Regions from separate parts of the Mesorhizobium sp. M0923 genome, predicted to be linked through region 4. Evidence: predicted binding sites of a transcription regulator. Region 4 holds the regulator's gene; each other region holds the start of a gene.
The links. The regulator PhoB, encoded in region 4, activates phosphate uptake and scavenging genes when phosphate is short. The targets are predictions, from matches to a motif close to TGTCATNNANCTGTCAT.
Positions count from the first base shown of each region.

Region 1: the regulator PhoB is predicted to act here: its motif matches at 2,100-2,116, upstream of ugpB (sn-glycerol-3-phosphate ABC transporter substrate-binding protein UgpB).
Region 2: the regulator PhoB is predicted to act here: its motif matches at 3,167-3,183, upstream of NKH89_RS28620 (LTA synthase family protein).
Region 3: the regulator PhoB is predicted to act here: its motif matches at 2,794-2,810, upstream of NKH89_RS27290 (inorganic diphosphatase).

Region 1 covers NZ_JAMYNW010000013.1:103,546-108,989, reverse strand. The annotation lists gene ugpA (sn-glycerol-3-phosphate ABC transporter permease UgpA) at 1-541, opposite strand, end outside; gene ugpB (sn-glycerol-3-phosphate ABC transporter substrate-binding protein UgpB) at 727-2,037, opposite strand; gene NKH89_RS22010 (bifunctional diguanylate cyclase/phosphodiesterase) at 2,331-4,763, shown strand; gene tlpA (thiol:disulfide interchange protein TlpA) at 4,766-5,444, opposite strand, start outside.
Region 2 covers NZ_JAMYNW010000022.1:75,542-80,985, forward strand. The annotation lists gene NKH89_RS28615 (pilus assembly protein TadG-related protein) at 1-1,161, shown strand, start outside; gene NKH89_RS28620 (LTA synthase family protein) at 1,201-3,126, opposite strand; gene fabD (ACP S-malonyltransferase) at 3,373-4,338, shown strand; gene fabG (3-oxoacyl-[acyl-carrier-protein] reductase) at 4,399-5,136, shown strand; gene NKH89_RS28635 (acyl carrier protein) at 5,324-5,444, shown strand, end outside.
Region 3 covers NZ_JAMYNW010000020.1:45,708-51,151, reverse strand. The annotation lists gene NKH89_RS27310 (CDP-diacylglycerol diphosphatase) at 1-274, opposite strand, end outside; gene tatB (Sec-independent protein translocase protein TatB) at 249-617, opposite strand; gene NKH89_RS27300 (hypothetical protein) at 844-1,410, shown strand; gene NKH89_RS27295 (hypothetical protein) at 1,681-2,010, shown strand; gene NKH89_RS27290 (inorganic diphosphatase) at 2,135-2,776, opposite strand; gene NKH89_RS27285 (multicopper oxidase family protein) at 3,248-4,630, shown strand; gene NKH89_RS27280 (hypothetical protein) at 4,925-5,230, shown strand; gene NKH89_RS27275 (transglutaminase-like cysteine peptidase) at 5,311-5,444, opposite strand, start outside.
Region 4 covers NZ_JAMYNW010000003.1:62,341-67,784, reverse strand. The annotation lists gene pstS (phosphate ABC transporter substrate-binding protein PstS) at 1-106, shown strand, start outside; gene pstC (phosphate ABC transporter permease subunit PstC) at 166-1,152, shown strand; gene pstA (phosphate ABC transporter permease PstA) at 1,156-2,007, shown strand; gene pstB (phosphate ABC transporter ATP-binding protein PstB) at 2,004-2,807, shown strand; gene phoU (phosphate signaling complex protein PhoU) at 2,840-3,547, shown strand; gene phoB (phosphate regulon transcriptional regulator PhoB) at 3,564-4,253, shown strand; gene NKH89_RS06285 (ROK family protein) at 4,263-5,444, opposite strand, start outside.

The sequences.
Region 1 (5,444 bases), on a different contig from region 4:
GCAGGCCGGCGACGAAGAACAGGAAATTGTAACTGATCTGCTTCCAGGCAGCCGCCGACACCAGCAGGATCATGGCGTGGGTGCCGTTGAGCAGCGGGTCCCATGCGATGCCGAGGCTTCTCAGCAAATAAGCCAACGAGCCGATCGAAGGATTGAACAAGAAAAGCCACAGCATGCCGGCAATCGCCGGCGCGACGGCATAAGGCCATATCAACAGTGTGCGGTAGAGGCCTTTGCCGCGCACGGCCTTCTCGGCCATGACCGCGAGCAGCAGGGCCACAACCATGGCAACGATCGCGGTCGCAAGCGAGAACACCACGGTGACCTTGATCGAGTTGAGGTAGGCCGGATCGGCCAGCACCTTCCGGAAATTGGCAAACCAGACAAACCTGCTCTTCAGCCCGAACGGGTCTTGCCTGAGCATCGACTGGTAAAGCGCCTGACCGGCCGGCCAGTAGAAGAAAACCAGGGTGATGGCGAGTTGTGGCGCCACCAGCAGGTACGGCAGGATCTTGTTGGGAAATACGACGCGTGGAGACAGGCTGATTTCCCTCGCTATCCAGGTATCGCCCACGCGAGCTCGCGTGGGCGATATTCCAACCGACTAATGCATGTCGCCCAAAAGTGCGCAGCGGTTTTGAGATAACGACATGCATAAGAACAAGAGCTTAAAGCGCGTCGCATGTGGCCATTCAAACGCGACGCGCTTTAACCGAGATAATCTCGTCAGTTCTCCAGCGCTTCCTTGATCGCGGCGTTGCCGCGTGTGACCGCATTGTCGAGCGCCTGCTGGGCGGTTTGCTGGCCGGCCAGCAGCTTCTCCAACTCCTCATTCTGAATATCACGCACCTGCGGCAGATTCGGCAGGCGCACGCCCTTCGAGTTGTCGGTCGGCGCCTTGCCCGTCATCTGCAGGATGGGTGTCTCGCGGCCGGGGTTTTTGTTATAGAAGCCTGATTTCTTGGTCGCCTCATACGCGGCGAGCGTCACAGGCAGGTATCCCGACTTCTGGTGCAGATATTCCTGCACATCGGTCTTGGACAGATAGGCAAAGAAGGCGGCAACACCCTTATATTCCTCGTCCGACTTGTTGCCGAACACCCACAGGCTGGCACCGCCCGGCGTGGTGTTCTGTGGTGCGCCCTTGGCGTCGCTATCGTAGGGAAGCTGGCCGATGCCATAGTTCATGCCGGACTTGACGATATCGCCGAGGCCGCCCGACGATTCGGTGAAGATGCCGCATTCGCCGGCGAGGAATATCTGCTTGGCTTCGGAGGTGCGCCCGCCATACTTGAACGTGCCGTCCTTGGCTAGGTCCGCGAGTGCCTGGAAGTGGTTGACGAAAATCGGCGCATTGATCTTGAGTTCGACATCGCCGCCGGCCAGGCCGTTCTGCTGAGTGGCCCAAGGCACGTCATTCCACGCCGCGAAATTCTCCAGATGGATCCAGGTCAGCCAGGTCGAGGTATAGCCGCAAGGGGCGGCGCCGCTCGTCTTGATCTTCCTGGCAGCTTCCCACACCTCGTTCCAGGTCTGGGGCGGGCTGTTCACGTCGAGGCCCGCCTTCTGGAAAATGTCCTTGTTGTAGTAGAGGATCGGCGACGAGGAGTTGTAAGGGAACGACAGCATGGTGCCGTCCGGCTTCGAATAATAGCCGACGATGCCGGGCAGATACTGGCTCTTGTCAAAGGTCATCCCGGCACTGGTCAGCACATCGGCCGCCGGCTTGATCGCACCCTCGGCCGCCATCATCACGCCGGTGCCGACGTCGAACACCTGGAGGATATCGGGCGCCTGGCCGGCGCGGAAAGCGGCGATGCCGGCATTCAGCGTCTCCGGATAGGTGCCCTTGAACACCGGAACGAGCTCATAGTCGCTCTGGCTGGCGTTGAAATCCTTGGAGATCTTGGCGACGACCTCGGCGTTGGCGCCGGTCATGGCGTGCCACCAGCTGATCTGCGTGACGGCGAAGGCGGAGGTGGTGGAAAGCAGGGTCAAGGTGGCGGCAACACCGGCCGCGAAGCCGAAGAACTTCATGTTTCATCTCCCGTTTGTCATTGGCGAAAGGGGCACTCTCGCAAAGCCAATATGTGGCGCTGATGACAATCGGACAACGGTTTTGTTGCGGGTCAATGAACATCGCTTCCGGCTAAAGTGCGCTCGCTACCGAAAGCGTCGCCAGGAACTACATCACCGCCTTCTCGGCGGAGCGCATCGGTTTTCCCCCGAAAAGGCCCGCCTCATGGCCCGCGGGTTAACCATTCGTTAAAATCTCCAAGAGCTAATCAGTCACACCTCCCCTGTTATTTGGCAGACCGAGTGAACCCAGGATGCTGACGGTCTATAATTGTATTGTAAGTCAGCACGACCTGAGACTGGTCGCACTTGCCGCCCTCGTCTGCGGCATTTCTTGCTTCTCTGCAGTAAATCTCCTTAAGCACGTCGGCCGATCGACCAACCGAAACCGGCTTGTCTGGCTAATGATCGCCGCAACTTCGACCGGGTTCGGCATATGGGCGACGCATTTCATCGCCATGACTGCGTTTACGCCGGGAATACCAAACGCATACAATCCGGGATTATCCGCCTTTTCGCTTGCCGCCGCCGTCATCCTGACCGCGCTCGGGATGTGGGTTGCCACCTTGCGCCGCGGCATCGACCATTTCCTCGTTGGCGGTGCCATTCTCGGTGGTGCCATCGCGACGATGCACTACATCGGCATGGCGGCGTTCGAGGTCGAGGGCCGGATCGTATGGAACCTGCTCCTTGTCGCGATATCGCTTCTGGCCGGCGGGACGCTCGCGGCACTGGCGCTCCTTGTCGTCTTGCGCCGCCCGTCGGCGCTAGCGACTGTCGGCGGCGCCGCGCTTTTGACGCTGGCGATTTGCAGCTTGCATTTCATCGCGATGGCCGCGGTGTCGATCATTCCGGATTCCTCGATTGAAATATCCGAACATTCCATCGAGCCCATTTCCCAGGCCTTTGCCGCAGCGGTCGCCAGCCTGGTAATCCTTGTGCTGTCAGGCGCCGCGCTGTGGATCGACCTGCGCTTTCGCCGGCAGAGGCTCGAGGCGGATCGCATGCACGATCTCGCCAATGCCGCGGTCGAAGGGCTGATCGTTTGCGATGGCACACGCATAGTCAGCGCCAATGACAGCATGGCGAAACTGACGGGCACGGCGACAGCCACCCTGAACACGATGCAACTCGGCGAGCTGTTCGATGGACAGAGCGCAGCCGATGTATCCGGCTTCGGCGAACAGGCACAAGAAACGAAATTGAGGGGCAGCGACGGCACGAGAATTCCTGTCGAGCTGATCGCCAGGAAGATCGCCTACTGCGGCAGGCCTCATACGGTGCTTGCCGTTCGCGACATCCGTGAGCGCAAGAAGGCGGAAGAAGAGATCCTCCGTCTCGCGCATTTCGATCCACTTACCGGGCTTGCCAATCGGCGGAGCTTTTCTTCCCGGCTCGAAGCAGAAATCGCTTCGATGGAGCGTGGCAGCAAGGATGGATATCTGGCGCTCCTGCTGCTTGACCTCGACCGATTCAAGCAAGTCAACGACCTCTACGGCCACAGCGCCGGTGACGCCATGCTGCAGAAGCTGGCGCACTGCATTTCCGGCATTCCGCGCCACGGACAGATGCTCGCGCGTCTCGGCGGCGACGAGTTTGCCGTCTTAGCTCCGAACCTCCCCGACCCCCTGGCCGCAGGCCGCATAGCCGAGGACTTGCTGGCGGCGATCCGGGAGGAAAACAGGGTTTCAGTCGGCTCCGGCCTTGTTTCGGCCAGCATCGGCATCGCCTTCTTTCCGCTGGATGCCGAAGATCAGGCCGGCCTGATCGGCCATGCCGACACGGCACTCCATCGCGCCAAGACCGAGGGCAGGGACACCTATCGTTTTTTCGAGATAGCCATGGGCACCGCCGCCCGTGACAAGCGCGTGATGGAGCATGAACTGCGCCAGGCGATCGCCCGCAAGGAGTTCCACCTCGTCTACCAGCCGCAGAAGGAAATCCGCAGCGGCAAGATGATCGGCTTCGAAGCCCTGGTCCGTTGGCAGCATCCGGAGCGGGGCGACATTTCCCCGGCCGTTTTCATCCCCGTGGCCGAGGACAGTGGCGCCATCGCGCAGATCGGCGACTGGGTGCTGACGACGGCTTGTAACGATGCTGTTCGCTGGACGAATCCGCTGATGGTCGCCGTCAACGTCTCCGCCGTGCAGCTTCACAATCCGAACTTCAGCCGCAAGGTGCACGACGCACTGTCGAGATCCGGCCTCGCACCCGGCAGGCTCGAACTGGAGATCACCGAAACGGCCCTGGTGAAGGACATGCCCCGCGCATTGGCAACCTTGAGGCAGGTCAAGGCGCTTGGCGTGCATGTGGCGATGGACGATTTTGGCACCGGCTATTCTTCGCTGTCCAACCTTAGCGCCTTTCCCTTCGACAAGATCAAGATCGACGGGTCGTTCATCAAATCGGTCGACAAGAACGGCCAGTTCGCGGCGATCGTCCGCGCCGTGCTGGGGCTTGGACGCGGTCTCGGCCTGCCGGTCCTGGCGGAGGGCATCGAGACGCCGGGCGAATTGCAGTTCCTTGACGCCGAGGCTTGCGAGATCGGGCAAGGCTATTACCTCGGCAAACCGGCTCCGATCGAGACATTCGGCGAGTTGACGGGCGTCACGGCTCCGGCAGTCCGCACCGCCAGCCGGCGCGGCGCAAGCATCGCCGTGCTCAAGCCGCGCCTGCGCACGGTCTGAGCCTATCCCGGCTGAAGCGCTGCCTCGACCAGACGCTTGGCATCCGGCCCTGACCATTCGGCCGGGCCGTTCATATGGGCGATCAGGCAGCCTTGCCCATCGATCAGCATGGTGACCGGCAGACCGAGCGCCAGGCCGCGCGTCTTGACGTCGTTGAACAGTGCCATGGTGGCATCGCGATAATAGCCGAGCGCCTTGACGCCGGTGTCCTCGAGGAACTTCTTCGGCTTGGTATCGTCGCCGGCATCGACGTTGACTGCAACAACCTGAAACGCGTCGCTGCCCATCTCCTTCTGCAGTGCATCGAGCGCCGGCATTTCGGCGCGGCAAGGTGCGCACCATGTTGCCCACAGATTGAGCAGCACCGTCTTGCCGGCATGATCGGCGATCGTCGTCGGCTTGCCGTCGGGGCCGTTGAAGGCGAGGCTTTTCAGCGATTGCGGCGGATCCGCCGGCAAAAGCGCGGCGACTTGACCGGTAGCGGCCGCGGCGATCTTCTTGGCATGGTCGGTCCTGGCGGCGCAGGCGACGTCGTCCTTGCCGCCGCCGGCGGCCACTTGCGCGGGCGCGTTGTTGCCAGAACCGCTTTCCCTGACATATACCGCGACCGCGCCGGCCAGCACGCCCGCAACCAAAGCGGCGAGGATGAGACGCAAAGCCGGGAAAAATCTATTGCCGTCT
Region 2 (5,444 bases), on a different contig from region 4:
GGCGCCATCGAATCGACCAATCAGCTCGAAGTCGTGCTGGTGCTCGACAATACCGGGTCGATGGCCAGCAACGACCGCATCGGCGCATTGCGGACGGCGGCGACGGGCTTGATCGATATGCTCCAAGCCGCGAAGTCGCCGACGCGCAGCGTACGTGTCGCAGTGGTGCCGTTCGTCACCGCGGTCAACGTCAAGGGCGAGGACTACGATCCGTCCTGGATCGACATGGCCGGCAAATCGCCGAACAATGGCGCCAATTTCCCCTTGGTCGGCGGCAAGCGCATCACCCATATGGACCTGTTCAAGCAATTGGGCGTCGAATGGAGAGGCTGCGTCGAGGCGCGGCCCGGAACCAACAATGTTTCCGACATTTCGCCCGACCAAAACAAACCGGACACCTTGTTCGTACCTTATTTCGCGCCGGACGATCCAGGTAACGCCAAAAATCCGAACAGCTCCTATGGCAATTCGGCGACCGGCTACAATAATTCCTATCTCGACGATACGGTTATCACCCTGCTTCCCGGCCTCACCGGCGACATCGCGAAGTACAGTGTTTCGACGATGAAGCTGATCAACGACAAGAAAGGCCCCCTGACCATCGGCCCAAACCGGGCCTGTCCGACGCCGATAGTGCCGCTGACCGACGATTTCGACAAATTGCGTAAGGCCGTCAGTGAGATGATCGAATGGAACGGCTCGGGGACCAATGTTTCGGAAGGGTTGTCATGGGGGATGCGGGTACTCTCGCCGGAACCGCCCTACAGTGACGGCGCGCCGTTCAGGGCGTCAGGCACGACCAAAACGGTGCTGCTGCTCACCGACGGCGAAAATGTTGTCTATGGCGCGAAGGATACGCCACAGAAGTCGGACTATGGTTCTTACGGGTTCCTGGCTTCGGGTCGGTTCGGATCCAGCGACCAGACCGCGGCCGCGCGCAATGTCGACGACTGGACAACCAATGTCTGCAACACGTTGAAGAAACAGGACGTGCAGATCTTCACAGTACTGCTGCAGGCCGACACCGCAGCCAACCGCAAGCTCTACGAGGCCTGCGCGTCGTCGCCGTCGGATTATTACCCGACCAACGACGTCAGTCAGCTCGAAAGCGTCTTCCTGAAAATCGGAAGCTCGATTTCGCAACTGCACTTGACGAACTGAACGACGTCAGTCGCCCAACGGCCGTTCCGCCGCCGCTGCTCAACTCGTGTGCGCAGCCACTTTGCCTGTGGTTTCGGGGAAGAAGTCGGGCGCCGCATGGCGCTTGCCGAACATCATGTCGTACTGCAGCAGACGGAAGTCGCGGATTGCCGGGTCGATCTCTTTCTGACGCGACCAATCGGGGGTGGCGTCGCCCGCCGGTGCCAACAGCAAATTGCGGTCGATGACGCGGTAGTGCTCCCGCAACTGGCCGAGGAAGCCGGTGTAATAGGGATGACTGATGCCGGCAGTCTTCAGGATATGATAGGGCAGGAAGGCTGGGCTGACGGCGCCGAGATCCTCGGCCGGGCCGCTGCGGTTTGACCAGACGATCAGCGGCGTCTGGTGGTGCAGCAGCATCTGGTCGGCCGCCTCCTTGCGCGGCGCGACATTGTCCTTCAGGAAACCGGTCTCGACGTAGACCGGCCCAAGCGGCGGCAGATGGTCGCCGAAGAAGGCGATGACCGTCGGCCGCTGGCGTTTCTTCGCCCATTCGATCAGCCGCTCGAGGCCACGGTCCGCGTCGGAAGAGCCTTCGGCGTAGCTCAACAGCGATTCACGTGCCCATTGGCTGATCGGCGCCTGCACCTTATGGGTCGGATTGTTATAGCGATAGGGCTCATACGGCCCGTGGTTCTGCAGGCTGACGGCGAAAAAGAACACCGGCTCGGCGCTGGTATCGGCCTCGTGGATGATCTCGTCGGTCATCGCTGCGTCCGACGCGAGCGGTCCGCGTTTTTGCATGGGCGGCAACGTCTCCTCGGATTTGAAGTCGTTGAAGCCGAAATCGGCATAGACGGCTCCCCGGTTCCAGAACCAGTTGGTGCCGGGATGGATGGCGCGCGCCCGGTAGCCCTGACTTTTCAGGAAGGTCGCCAGCGACGGGGTCGGTGTCCGCACATATTGCTGGTAGGGAATACTGCCCGCCGGCAGGAAGGCGTTGGAAAAGCCGGTCAGGGCCTCGAACTCGATGTTGGCCGTCATGCCGCCGAATTCGGGCGAGAACATGTAGCCCGTGCGCAGTGCCCGCACATTGGGGATAGGGTCGGGCGTGATGGTGACGCCGGGCAGCTTGGTCGGATCCCAGAAGGATTCGCTCATGACGACGATGATGTCGGGCTTCTCGGCGGGTACCGAGGCCGTCACCTGCGGTTTGCCGATCGCTTCGATCGCCTTGCCGGAATAGCCGGGCGGCGCCGAGACATGGGCCATCGGGACGTTCAGCGCGAATGCGAGCGCAAAACCGTTCGAGGCATAGTTTTCCTTCTGGTCCCACATGATCGGGATGATCTGCAGCCGGTCGCGCGTCCATGAGAAAGTGGCATAGTCCATGATGGAGACGAAGAAGGCGATCAGCGGCACTGTCAGCGTCAGTCGGGCAAGGCGGCCCTTGTGGCTGAGCGCCGGAACGCGGCGGCGCCATAGCCGCCAGCCATAGACGAGAAGCGACAGCCCGCCGCCGACGCCGATCGCCAGGGCAATGGCGGTTCCCGGGCGATCGCGTACCAGGAGCGGCATCAGCGCCACGATCTGCCGAGAATAGAGGAAATCGGTCGGATAGAGCGGATCGCCGAGATAGAGCGACTTCTGGTGGCCGACGAACGCCAGCGACAACGTCAGCGGCGCGAGGATCATCAGGCTCTGATGGCTGCGGCCGAGCACGGCGTCGAGCCCTATGAGGATCAACGCAAAAATGATGATTGTGGTCCAGCCGGGTTTGAAGGGCTGCAGAAAGAAGTCGATGGTGCCGGCAAAGTTGCCGCGCACGATCAATTCGATAGCGAACACCAGGATGGCCGCGGCCAACAGGCTGATGAAGCCATAGCGGATGACAGGCCATTTGCGCCCTGGCAGATAGCCGGTGGCCGGATCGCCTTCGAGAAACTGTGGCGCGGCCTCGGCTGCGCTCTTCCTGGTCTTTGCCACTGCGATAGTTCCCCGGCCCGCAACAAAAGCGTCACTCGACTGTCATCGAACTGTCACGCAAAGCTAGCGCCTGTGGCGGAAATAAGAAGAGCCAGCAAACAAATCGTGAGCGGTTTTCATCATGAGTGATCGCCAAAAAGCCTGCCGAAACAGGCACTCGGCCGACGTTGCGCGGTCAAGGTTGGACTTGACTTGGCCGCACGCCTTGCGTCACAGGCAACGAGAACCAGCAGCTGGGAGCCGCCGATGGCCATCGCATTCACCTTTCCGGGGCAGGGCAGCCAGGCTGTCGGCATGGGCAAGGACCTTGCCGATACCTTTGTTGAATCGCGGCGGATCTTCGAGGAAGTCGATGATGCGCTCGGCGAAAATCTATCGAAGCTTATCTGGGAAGGCCCGGAAGAGACGCTGACGCTGACCGCCAATGCCCAGCCGGCGCTGATGGCGGTGTCGCTTGCCGCAATCCGGGCGTTGGAGGCGCGCGGCTTCTCCCTGAAAGGCAAGGTCACCTATGTCGCCGGCCACTCGCTTGGCGAATATTCGGCACTTGCGGCCGCCGGTTTCGTTTCGGTCGCCGACGCCGCCCGACTGTTGCGCATCCGGGGTAACGCCATGCAGGCGGCGGTACCGGCCGGCGAGGGCGCCATGGCGGCGATCATCGGGCTGGAACAAGCCGACGTCGAAGCCGCCTGCGCAGAGGCTGCCCAAGGCGCGGCCAAAGATCCCGCGCAAGCCTTGGTTTGCCAGATCGCCAATGATAATGGCGGCGGCCAGCTGGTAATCTCCGGCGCCAGGTCGGCGGTCGAACTGGCGGCGAAGCTATGCACGAAGAAGGGCGCCAAGCGGGCGCTCATGCTGCAGGTTTCGGCGCCCTTCCATTCGGCATTGATGAAGCCGGCGGCCGAGATCATGCGGGAGGCACTGGCCGCCGTGACGAAGAGTGCACCGGCCGTGCCGCTGGTCTCCAATGTTACGGTGACCCCGACGAGCGATCCCGACGAGATCGCCCGCCGCCTCGTCGAACAGGTGATCGGGCGCGTGCGCTGGCGCGAAACGGTGGAGTGGTTCGGCGCGAATGGCGTTGCGACGCTATATGAAGTAGGCGCCGGCAAGGTTCTGTCGGGGCTGGCGCGGCGCATTAACCGCGATATTGCCACCAGTGCAATCGGATCCGCGGCGGATGTCGAGGCGGCGCTGGCGGCGCTTGCATAATCAACTGGCGATTTGACCCCGCTCCGTGCGAAGGGTGTTCGCTCAGATCAGGAGACAAAAATGTTCGAATTGACCGGCCGCAAGGCGCTCGTCACCGGCGCATCGGGGGGCATCGGCGAGGCGATCGCCCGCGTGCTGCATGGCCAGGGCGCCATCGTCGGCCTGCACGGCACGCGTATCGAGAAACTGGAGGCGCTGGCCGCCGAACTGGGCGACCGGGTCAAGCTGTTTCCGGCCAATCTTTCCAATCGCGACGAGGTCAAGGCGCTTGGCCAGAAGGCGGAGGCCGATCTCGAAGGCGTCGACATCCTCGTCAACAATGCCGGCATCACGAAGGACGGGTTGTTCGTACGCATGGCTGATGCCGACTGGGATAGCGTGATCGAGGTCAACTTGACCGCCGTGTTCCGGCTGACCCGCGAGCTTACCCATCCGATGATGCGGCGCCGCCATGGCCGCATCATCAACATCACTTCAGTGGTCGGCGTCACCGGCAATCCCGGCCAGGCCAATTATTGCGCCTCCAAAGCCGGTATGATCGGCTTTTCCAAATCGCTGGCGCAGGAGATCGCCACCCGCAATATAACCGTCAACTGCGTCGCCCCGGGCTTCATCGAATCGGCGATGACCGACAAGCTCAACGACAAGCAGAAAGAGGCGATCATGGCGGCGATCCCGACGCGGCGCATGGGCACGGGCGCCGAAGTCGCCTCTGCCGTCGCCTACCTCGCTTCCAATGAGGCGGCCTACGTCACCGGCCAGACCGTTCATGTCAATGGCGGCATGGCAATGATCTAACACTTGGGAAAACGCTTCATTCCGTCTTGGATGCACGGGATTTTTCGTGTAATGCCGCCCGCAACCCGGCGGTTCGGGCAAAAACCGGTCCTGTTCCGCTGCGTTTCCGGCAGGACCATCTTTCAGCTTGATTAGCGGCATTCTGCCCGCTAACGAAGACAGACAACCAAAAGACGAGGATGCCCAAATGAGTGACACCGCAGAGCGCGTCAAGAAGATTGTCATCGAGCACCTTGGCGTCGATGCCGACAAGGTGACGGAGCAGGCGAGCTTCATCGATGATCTGGGCGCGGACAGCCTCGACACGG
Region 3 (5,444 bases), on a different contig from region 4:
CGTTGCGATGCGCTGAAGCGGAGCCGACGTCGGTGACCGCCGCAGTCAGCAACGCGATTGTCAAACAGAGCACGGCTGCAGCACGGCAGTGGTGGAACAATGGTAACCTGTGAAGGGATTTTACAGCGAGGGGAATGCCCGAGATGAGGTTTTGAGTCCCGGCGCGCAGTCGGCGAAACCGAAACGGTGAAGGTGGAGCGGCTGGGAGCCTCGCGATGGTTCCGATGGGCGACTGCTCTTCTGCCCGATCACTGGTTTGATGACGTTTCGGCATTAAACCTCGCATCCTTGGCCGTGACCGATGTCAGTTCAGATTCTGCGCCCCGCTCAGCGGCCGGATCGAGATTGCTGTCCTTCCCTACTATGGCCTTGTCAGCGCTTCGCGGCACGTCCTCCATCGCATTCTGAAGCATCGAGCGGGTTTCCTGCAGGTCGAGTTCCTTCTCGGCTTGACGTACGGCGTCGTCAAACTGCTTTCGAAAATCGCCCGCAATCCGATTGAATGTCTTCATCATTGCCCCCGCCGATCGCATGACTTTTGGAAGCTCCTCCGGGCCGAAAACAACCAGCGCCACCACGAAGATAACCAACAGGTGGGTCATGCCAAGTCCGAACATCGGTACGTCCTCTCGCGCAATCGCCGGCAGCGACAACCTCTCCGCTGGTTTGTGGCGACCGATCCGGTTGAATGCCTCGACCTACGGCGCCAAATCCAACCATCATAGCCTCTCGCCTGAGCCATTCCAGTATGCGGCCGCGGGAATGTCGTTCATACTTCGAGCCATGTGGCACCACTCGTCAACCCGAATATCAGGCGCACGTCTGGTAGGGATATTCGCAACCGTGCTCGCAGCAAGCGGACTCCTCGCTGGAGCCGATGGCACAAGGCCCAGAATATTTGAAGCAGGCGCCTACTCCTTTTCCGACGAACTCGGCGGATTCCGGATCATTGCCGCTTCGGGAGCCGGAACAAGGGCCGATCCCGTCGTGATCACCGAGGAACTCGAGTCGGCAAGCCCGGTAACCCTCACCATACGCGCCATCCGGCCGGTTCAGCCATTCGGTGCCTCCGGCAACTATGCCACCGGGTTCATTTCCCTAAGGATCGTTGCCCTCAACAACAGCGGTCACGCCTGGGTCGAATTCGAGTTCGAGTTGCAGGAGATTCTCAACCAGCCAAGCGATTCCAGCGACGGGCTTTCGTTCGACCAGGCGCGCCGCGAAACGGATGCAATTCGGTCCGATAGTTTCGCCGAATTCAGTCGTGAATTCGAACCTTATGACCATCTTCTGTTCCGGAAAGGCGAGGTCGATCCGCTGAGCACGGTTTCGTTCTCATTCCTGGTGACTGATTTCACGCCGACTGCGCGGCTCTATCTCGTTCAGGACCCGCGCATTCCCTCAACCTGAACGTGTCGCGCATCATCGCGGCCGTCGGTTCGAACAACGCTGCTCGTCATGCATGCCGGCAGTTTGGCAGGTGTCGTTGGGCGCGGCATGCCGATGGATTTGCTGGTCATTTTGGTCGCTTGGCCGTGCCTTTGATTCGGGCCACAAAATACGGACAACAGGGCAAAACCCGACGCGAACGACGATTGAGGATCGTGAGCGCCCGCGGTACGAGTTCTCCGCCGAGTTACTTGTGAAGCGTTCACACTAGCGACAGTTCCGGATCGTGCTATGATCTTGCGCATGAGGACGATCCCGGCCTCTTACATTCTGGTTTTCGCGGCGCTCGCTGCAACGCCCGCGCGGGCCGAATGCCAGTGCCTCGCCAACGGCCACATTTTCCATCACGGCGAAATCGCTTGTCTGCAATTGCCGTCAGGTCCTGAACTCGCGCAGTGCGACATGGTTCTCAACATTTCGTCATGGAAAAAAATTCAGGATGGATGCCCCGAGGCGACGGCGCCGTTTGGCTTGCCTGTCAAAGGGGACGAGCAGAAACCAGGCGAAGGCGGAGATAAAGCCAACGATTTGGCTTTATCAACAGCAAACGCCCGGAGCTAAAGCGAAGCGCAGTTTGCGCGCATCCAACAGTGCGACGCAAGCCCAACGCATACCCTAGCGGTGTTCCAACACCGCTAGGAACCAGCCCTATGGATGAGCTTCCTGTTGAGATTCTGCTTTCCTGTCAGTCCTTCTTGTTCCGGTAGCTTTCAATGGCTTTGCCAACCATGTCGATGGCGACGTTGGCGCCACCAAAGCCGTTCAGCTCAACGGCCTTGCGGCCTTCAGGTAGCTGCTTGTAAACTCGAAAGAATGCCTCGATGCGCTGTCGTTCGATGGCCGGAAGATCATCGATGGTCTTGACCCCGTCATATTGCGGATCGATATCCGTAGCCGGCACAGCGATGATCTTGTCATCCGCTTCGCCGCCGTCGACCATGTTGAGCACGCCGATGGCGCGGACTTTGATCAGAGCACCGGGCACAACGGGTTCCCGGGTGAAGACAAGCGCATCCAACGGGTCGCCGTCGCCGCCCAACGAACTGGTAACGGAACCATAGTTGGCCGGATAGACGACCGGCATGGACTGATATCGATCGACGACGACATGGCCTGTCTCGGCATCGATCTCATATTTGGTGATGCTTCCCGCCGGAATCTCGATAACCGTGTAAAATTCGCTGGTGTCTTTCGGCTGCGGAAAATCGAAAGCTGTGACGAATTCGGCGAAAGCGGGCTGCGTGCCCAGCAGGGCCGCAAGCGCCATGACAGTCGGCAAAGCGCGCATGGTTGTCTCCAGAGGTTGGACGGGCAGGGCGCCCTGCATCCGCCTAGCCACCGTATGTGACGGCAGCATTACAGGGTTCCGTTATTGAAATTGGATGACCGTATTTGCACCGATCCTGCGGCGAGCAGAAATGGGCCGAGATAGAGCGCTGACGAGTGATGAGCGTCTATGGGCGTTTGCGTTTATGGGCGTTTAAGAGACGGTGGCCGCTTCAAATGTGCTATTTCAGGCGAGCCCATTTCCGGCAAGGGGATAGCTTGCGTCGTAACTCCTGCCAATCGGGCACGCTACACCCACAACACGCCGTTCGGCGAGAGCTGCCACGTAGACGCCTCGCGGCTCAGTGCGACGTTGTGTGGCAATCATCAAAAAGCAAGTGAAACTCCAACTTCAGTTGAAGTCCTTCGGAGACTACGCCACCTTGACCTTGAATCATTGCCAGGGTTCGAAATTCGTGAACGAAGAGACAACAACACCACGTCCGCTATACTCCACTGAAAGGGCTGCTTCATGTCGGGAATGTCGCGCAGGGGATTCTTGCTGGGCGGCACGGCAGCAGTAGCTGTCGGCGCTGCAGGCGGGCTGATTGCCGGCAGGGCCGTAGCAGCCGATCTGACCTTGCGGGTTTCAGCGATCAGTCGGTCGATTTTGCCCGGCACCGTCACCAAAGGGATGATGAGTTTCGGTGCGGGCGGGCCGCCGCCCACTCTGCGTTTATTGCGAGGTAGGCCGTTTTCCATAGACGTGGTCAATGATCTCGATGAAGCGACGAGTGTGCACTGGCATGGATTGCGCATCGCCAATGCCATGGACGGCGTGCCTTATCTCACCCAGCGTCCCATCGCGGCGGGCGAAAGCTTCCGTTACACTCTGACACCGCCGGATGCCGGCACCTATTGGTATCATCCGCATTGCAACACGCTCGATCAGATGGCCCGCGGTCTGACAGGCATGCTTGTTGTCGAAGATGACGAAGATGCCGGTTTCGACCAGGATTTGCCGCTCAATATACGCGACTTCCGTCTCGGCGAAGACGGCCAGTTCATCGAATTGTTCAAGGCACGCAACGCTGCGCGCGGCGGCACGCTGGGTACGGTCTCGACGGTAAATTGGGAAGTCACCCCGATTTACGATCTGCCAGCGGGCAGCCTTGTGCGCCTGCGTTTGGCAGTCACGGATGTCACCCGTATCGGCACTTATGACCTCGATGGCGGAACGGCCAAAGTGATCGCTCTTGATGCCAACCCGCTGCCGCAGCCTGTTGCGCCTCGGGGCATTGTCATCGCGCCCGGCCAGCGCGCCGATGTCGCCCTCCGCGTGCCTGATGGCGAAGACGAGATCGTCAGCCTGAATCTCAGAACAGCCAAGGGACCTCGCGTTCTCGTCCGATTCCGGCCTATCGGCGCCAGCGCGGGGCGGACGCTTGGCGAACTCAAGCCGCTGCGGCCGAATCGCGTACCGGAGCCGGATCTTGCCGATCCCGAGACAATGGACTTCGTCTTTGGCTGGTCGCCCAATGGTGATGCGCCGGCGCCGGGTGTTTGCGGCACGCTCGGCTACACCTTCTGGTCGATCAACCGCGTCGCCTGGCGAGGGGACGCGCCGGGGCCAGTTGATCCGCTCGCGGCTCTAAAACGAGGCAAAAGCTATGTTCTGCGCCTTCGCAACGAAACGCCGAACGATCATCCGATCCATTTGCACGGTATGTCTTTCCGTCTGCTACGCTCCGACAAGCGCAAAATTGCGTCGCTTGTAACAGATACGGCCCTTCTTAAATCGCAAGAAGTGATGGAAGTGGCGTTGGTCGCTGACAATCCGGGTAATTGGGCATTCCATTGCCACGTCATTGAACATCAGAAGAGCGGCCTGACCGGTTATTTGCGTGTGGAATGACCCGGTCCTCATCCAGGGTTGCGTTGCCGAGGGCGTGAGAGGGTCGAAATTGGGCGAGGCGGAGCGTCCGAGTTCTCGCCGCACTAATGGCGCTACTGCTCACGGGCGCCGGAGCGGCCGGCGACGGGTGCTGATCTGTGCATCTGATCGAGCCTCTGCTGAGTGGCCTCCCGGGCTCGCTCGCCAACGCCGGTTCCCATGCCACCGCGGTCGCGATTGCGTTGGTCATCATCACGGCGCTGTAGCTCATGCTGGGCGATCTGGCGCCCGCTCCGGATCGTGCTATGATTTCGCATGAGGACGTTCCATGCCTCTTGCATCCTGGTTTTCGTGGCGCTTGTTGCAACGCCCGCGCGGGCAGAATGTCAGTGCCTCGCCAACGGCCGGACGTTCCATCACGGTGAATTCGCCTGTCTGCAATTGCCGTCTGGACCGGAACTCGCGCAATGCGACATGGTTCTCAACATTTCGTCATGGAAAAAAATTCAGAGCGGCTGCCCGGAGGCGACAGCACCATTGAGTGTGCTCGTCGAAGGGGGCGAGCAGCAATCAGGCGAAGCCGGACACAAAGCCTTAACAACGACGAACACTCCGACCTAAGACGAAGAGCAGGCTGCGCATCAGCCACAGAGATCTCTTTCGGCAAGGCGTCAACTTTGGGGTGAACTGTTACACTACCGTCACTTGATTGCGCTGACCAGCGGGTTGTCGCCATCGAGGGAGACCCAGCGCCCCGTGTCGGTGCCGGTTTGCCTCTTCAGGAAGCGGTAGCCGGTCTGGTCCCAGCGGCGCACCGTGTCGGTGAGGTTGTCGA
Region 4 (5,444 bases):
GCTGGACTACGTTCCGATGCCCGACAAGGTGGTCGAGAGCGTCAAGGCCATGTGGGCCAAGGAAGTCGTCGGCAGCGACGGCAAGCCGCTCTACTCGGCTATGTAATCTCCTCCAGGGAGGGCGTCGACGGCGCCCTCCCTGTTGCCTTCAATCGCGAGGACCCAATGACCATCGCTTCCGATGCCATGCTATCATCTGCAGCCCGGGCCAGGGAAGCTACGGTGCGGCGCTTCGCGCTCACAGACGCCATATTCCGCGGACTCACCCGCGCTTCCGCAATTCTTGTGCTGGTCATCCTCGGTGGTGTCGCAATCTCGCTGTTTGCCGGCTCATGGCAGGCCCTGTCGTCCTTCGGGTTCTCTTTCCTGACGACTGAAAGCTGGAATCCGGTAACGGAAAAATTTGGCGCGCTGGCGCCGATCTACGGCACGCTGGTCACGGCGGCCATCGCCATCCTGATCGCGGTTCCGATCGGCATCGGCATTGCCGTGTTTCTCACCGAACTCTGCCCGCGCCCGCTCAGGCGCCCGATCGGCATAGCGGTCGAGCTGTTGGCCGGCATTCCCTCGATCATCTACGGCATCTGGGGCCTGTTCGTGTTCGCGCCGTTCCTGCAGACGACGATACAGCCCTTCATCATCAACATCTTCCACGGCGTGCCGGGACTATCCAGCCTTTTCGCCGGCCCTCCTTACGGCATCGGCCTTCTGACCTCGGCGCTGATCCTCGCCATCATGGTGCTGCCCTTCATCACCTCGATCACCAAGGACGTCTTCGATACGGTGCCGGCGGTGCTGAAGGAATCGGCCTACGGCATCGGTTGCACGACCTGGGAAGTGACCCGGCGCGTGGTCATTCCCTATACCCGCATCGGTATCATGGGCGGCGTCATGCTTGGCCTCGGCCGCGCGCTCGGCGAAACCATGGCGGTGACCTTCGTCATCGGCAACGCCCACCGCATCAGCGCCTCCCTGTTCGCGCCGGGCACGACCATCTCGGCGACCATCGCCAATGAATTCACCGAGGCCGACGGCGATCTCTACACCTCTTCCCTGGTTTCGCTCGGCCTGATCCTGTTCGTCATCACTTTCCTGATCCTTGCCGCCGCCCGCTATATGCTGATGCGGATCGACGCCCGTACGGGAGCCTGACCGATGTCGACATCCTCATCGCTCCACAGCCGCCGCAAAGCCAGAAATTCGGTGATGATGGCGCTTTGCGTCGTCGCCGCCGGCATCGGGCTTGCCTGGCTGGCGCTCATTCTCGGTGCACTGGTCTATAAGGGCACAGCCGGGCTTTCGTTCGCGGTCTTCACCGAGATGACGCCACCGCCAGGCGAGGCCGGCGGCCTGCTCAATGCAATCGCGGGCAGCCTGCTGATGACGATCATCGCCGTTGTCGTCGGCACGCCGATCGGCGTGCTGGCGGGAACCTACATGGCCGAATATGGGCGTTTCTCGCGCATCACCACCGTCGTGCGCTTCATCAACGACATCCTGTTGTCGGCGCCGTCGATCATCATCGGCTTGTTCGTCTATGAGTTGATGGTGCGGCCAATGGGGCATTTCTCGGCCATAGCCGGCGCCGTTGCGCTTGCCATCCTGGTCATTCCGGTGGTCGTGCGCACCACTGAAGACATGCTCAACCTGGTGCCGAACGCGTTGCGTGAAGCCGGCGCCGCGATCGGCGCGCCGCGCTGGGTGGTGATCCGTTCGGTCGCCTACCGCGCCGCATTGTCCGGCATCGTCACCGGCATATTGCTGGCGATAGCACGCATTTCCGGCGAGACGGCGCCGCTGCTCTTCACCGCGCTCAACAACCAGTTCTGGAGCAGCAATATCAACGCGCCGATGGCCAGCCTGCCGGTGACCATCTTCCAGTTCGCTCTCAGCCCTTACGAGGAATGGCAGCAACTGGCGTGGAGCGGCGCACTCATAATCACCCTGACGGTTCTGGGCTTGAGCATCCTCGCCCGCAGCCTTACCGGACGCAGAGAGGACAGATGACACAGATGTTGTCCGCGGACATGACGATGACCGAGACGGTCGCCGAGAAGACGAAGATCGAGGTCAAGAACCTCAACTTCTACTACGGCCAGAGCAAGGCGTTGAAGGACATCACCTTGTCGCTGCCCGAGCGCAGCGTCACTGCCTTCATCGGCCCTTCGGGCTGCGGGAAATCGACGCTGCTGCGTGTGTTCAACCGCATCTACGAACTCTACCCGAAGCAGACAGCCGAGGGCCAGGTGCTGCTCGACGGCAAGAACATTCTCGACCGCTCGCAGGACCTCAATCTCCTGAGGACCAAGATCGGCATGGTGTTCCAGAAGCCGACGCCGTTCCCGATGTCGATCTACGAGAACATCGCCTTCGGCGTCAGGCTTTATGAGAATCTGGGCAAGTCCGAAATGGACGGCCGCGTCGAACAAGCGTTGAAGCGGGCCGCGCTGTGGGGCGAGGTCAAGGACAAGCTCAACGCCAGCGGCTTGAGCCTGTCAGGCGGCCAGCAGCAGCGGCTTTGTATTGCCCGCACCGTGGCGGTGAAGCCGGAAGTCATTCTGCTCGACGAGCCGGCTTCGGCACTCGACCCGCTGTCGACCGCCAAGATCGAGGAACTGATCGACGAATTGCAAGCCGACTACACGATCGTCATCGTCACCCACAACATGCAGCAGGCGGCGCGCGTATCGCGCCAGACCGCCTTCATGTATCTGGGTGAACTGGTAGAGTTCGACCGGACCGAGAAGATCTTCACGTCGCCCCGCGAGAAGCGCACGCAGGATTACATCACCGGCCGCTTCGGCTGAGCCGTTCCGATCACGCATATGAGGACAGGACCATGGGCGAACACACAGTCGCTTCTTTCGACGAGGATCTCGAGCAGATCAGCAAGCTGATCCGCGACATGGCCGACCTCGCCGGTTCGATGGTCGGCGGGGCGACCAAGGCCCTGTTGAATTCTGACAACGTGCTGGCGCAACGCGTCGTTTCCGACGATGCCATCATGGATGCGCGTCAACGCGAACTGGACGACCGCGCCATCACCCTGATCGCCAAGCGCCAGCCGATGGCCCACGATCTGCGCCATGTCGTCGGGGCGATCCGCATGGCCGGCGATCTCGAACGCATCGGCGACCTTGCCAAGAATATCGCCAAGCGTGTGAGTGCGGTCGGCCTTAGCGTCACACCGCGCGACCTATCGCATTCCATCGATGCGATGGCGCAGCTGGTGCTCATCCAGGTGCAGGGCGTCATCGAGGAGTATGCTGCAGGCGATGCGGCCGCGTTGGCCAAGCTACGCGCCGCCGACGAGCGCATCGACGTCAAATATACGTCGGTGTTCCGCGAACTGTTGACCTACATGATGGAAGACCCGCGCAACATCACCGCTTGCACGCATCTGCTGTTCTGCGCCAAGAATCTGGAGCGGATCGGCGACCATGTCACCAACATCGCCGAAAATGCGTATTATGTGCTGACCGGCGAGCAATTGCCGGTCAATCGTCCGAAGCAAGACGAAACGACAATGTCCGCACCGGCGACATGATGGGGGTGCCCAGCCGATGATCGCACCACGCATAATGGTGGTGGAGGACGAGGAGCCGTTGGGTGTGCTGCTCCGCTACAATCTCGAATCCGAAGGCTACCAGGTCGAGGTGGTGACACGCGGCGACGAAGCCGAGATCCGTTTGCAGGAGAATGTGCCCGATCTTCTGGTGCTCGACTGGATGATACCAGCGGTTTCCGGCATCGAGCTCTGCCGCCGGTTGCGGGTGCGCCCCGAAACCGAACGGCTGCCGATCATCATGCTGACCGCGCGCGGCGAGGAGAGCGACCGGGTACGCGGTCTTTCGACCGGCGCCGACGACTATCTGGTCAAACCGTTTTCGACACCGGAATTCATGGCCAGGGTCAAGGCGCTGCTGCGCCGCGCCAAGCCGGAAGTGCTGTCCAGCGTGCTGAAGGTCGGCGACATCGTGCTCGATCGCGAATCGCACAGGGTGTATCGCAAGAAGACCGAGATCCGGCTCGGGCCGACCGAATTCCGGTTGCTCGAATTCATGATGCGGCATCCGGGCCGCGTCTTCTCGCGCAGCCAGTTACTCGATAATGTCTGGGGCGAGACGATCTATATCGACGAACGCACCGTCGACGTGCATGTCGGGCGGCTGCGCAAAGCCGTCAACAACGGCCGCATGCCTGATGTCATCCGCACCATCCGCGGTGCCGGCTACGCGATCAGGGAAGATTGACCCGCCCAGTCAGGCTACGTTCTTTCTGACGCCGGGCCTCATTTGCGCGCCCGGCGCGAAAATCTGCTGGTCGACGAAGCTTAACGCCCGCATTGCACAGCCTTCGCGGATCAGCGGCAATTCGTTCGGCTCGGTATCGAAGGAGATCGAGCCCGAATGCTGGCCGCCGGCGGTCTGGGCGATGGCCTTCCGCAAGGCCGGCTCGATCAGATCAAAGGCGGCGGCACTGGCGCCGACCATTGCGACCGGTGCCGGATCGATCAGCGCGAACAGCGAGCCGAGACCGAAACCCAGCGCTTCGCCGGCCTTGCGGTAGGCTTCGCGTTCCGGCCCGTCCTTCTCGCGCGCCCGAACCGCCAGCGCGCGCATGTCGGCGTCGCTGACGTCGGCGACCGGTTGGCTGTCTTCGCTCATCTGCGTGGCGTTGCGCCAGATGGCGTAATTGCCGGCATAGGCCTCGATGCAGCCGCGCCGCCCGCAACGGCAGAGCGCGCCGCCCGGACGATGGATCATGTGGCCAAACTCGCCGCCCGAGGAATGCGTGCCGGTGAACAGCTCGCCCTTCAACACCAGCCCCATGCCGATGCCGTGCGAAAGCAGGATGGCGATGAAGTCGTCGCGATAGCGATCCGGATCGCGCCAGCGCAAAGCCACCGCCATCATATTGCAGTCGTTCTCCACCGTGGCCGGGATGCCGAATTCATCTTCCAGCATGTCGGCAAAGGCGATGTCCGTCTGGGGCGTGATCGGCGACCACAGCATGGCGCGTGCAGGGGAGTCGGTAATTCCCTGAATCGCCAGGGCGATGCGGGCGACACTGCGGACGTCAAGATCTGGATCGTCCAGCCGGCGCCGGACGATGGCCATGCATTCGCGGATCAGTTCGTCGCGCGGCATGGTCAGCGTGTCCAGCCGGCGCTGTTCCTCGGCGACCACCTGCCCCGCATAGTCGATGATGGCGGCCGACAGGAAATTCAGCGACAACACCACGGTCAGCACCGCCGCCGCTTCCGGATTGAGGGCGAGGCCGACCTGCGGACGACCGCGTTTCAACGAAACGGGTTCGCTTGCCTTGCTCTCGGCGAGGATGCCTTCCCGTATCAGGTCGGAGGAGATCGCCGATATGGTCGAGTGGCTGAGGCCGGTGGTTGCGGCGATCTCCGTACGCGATGGCTGGCCGGCCCGGCGCAC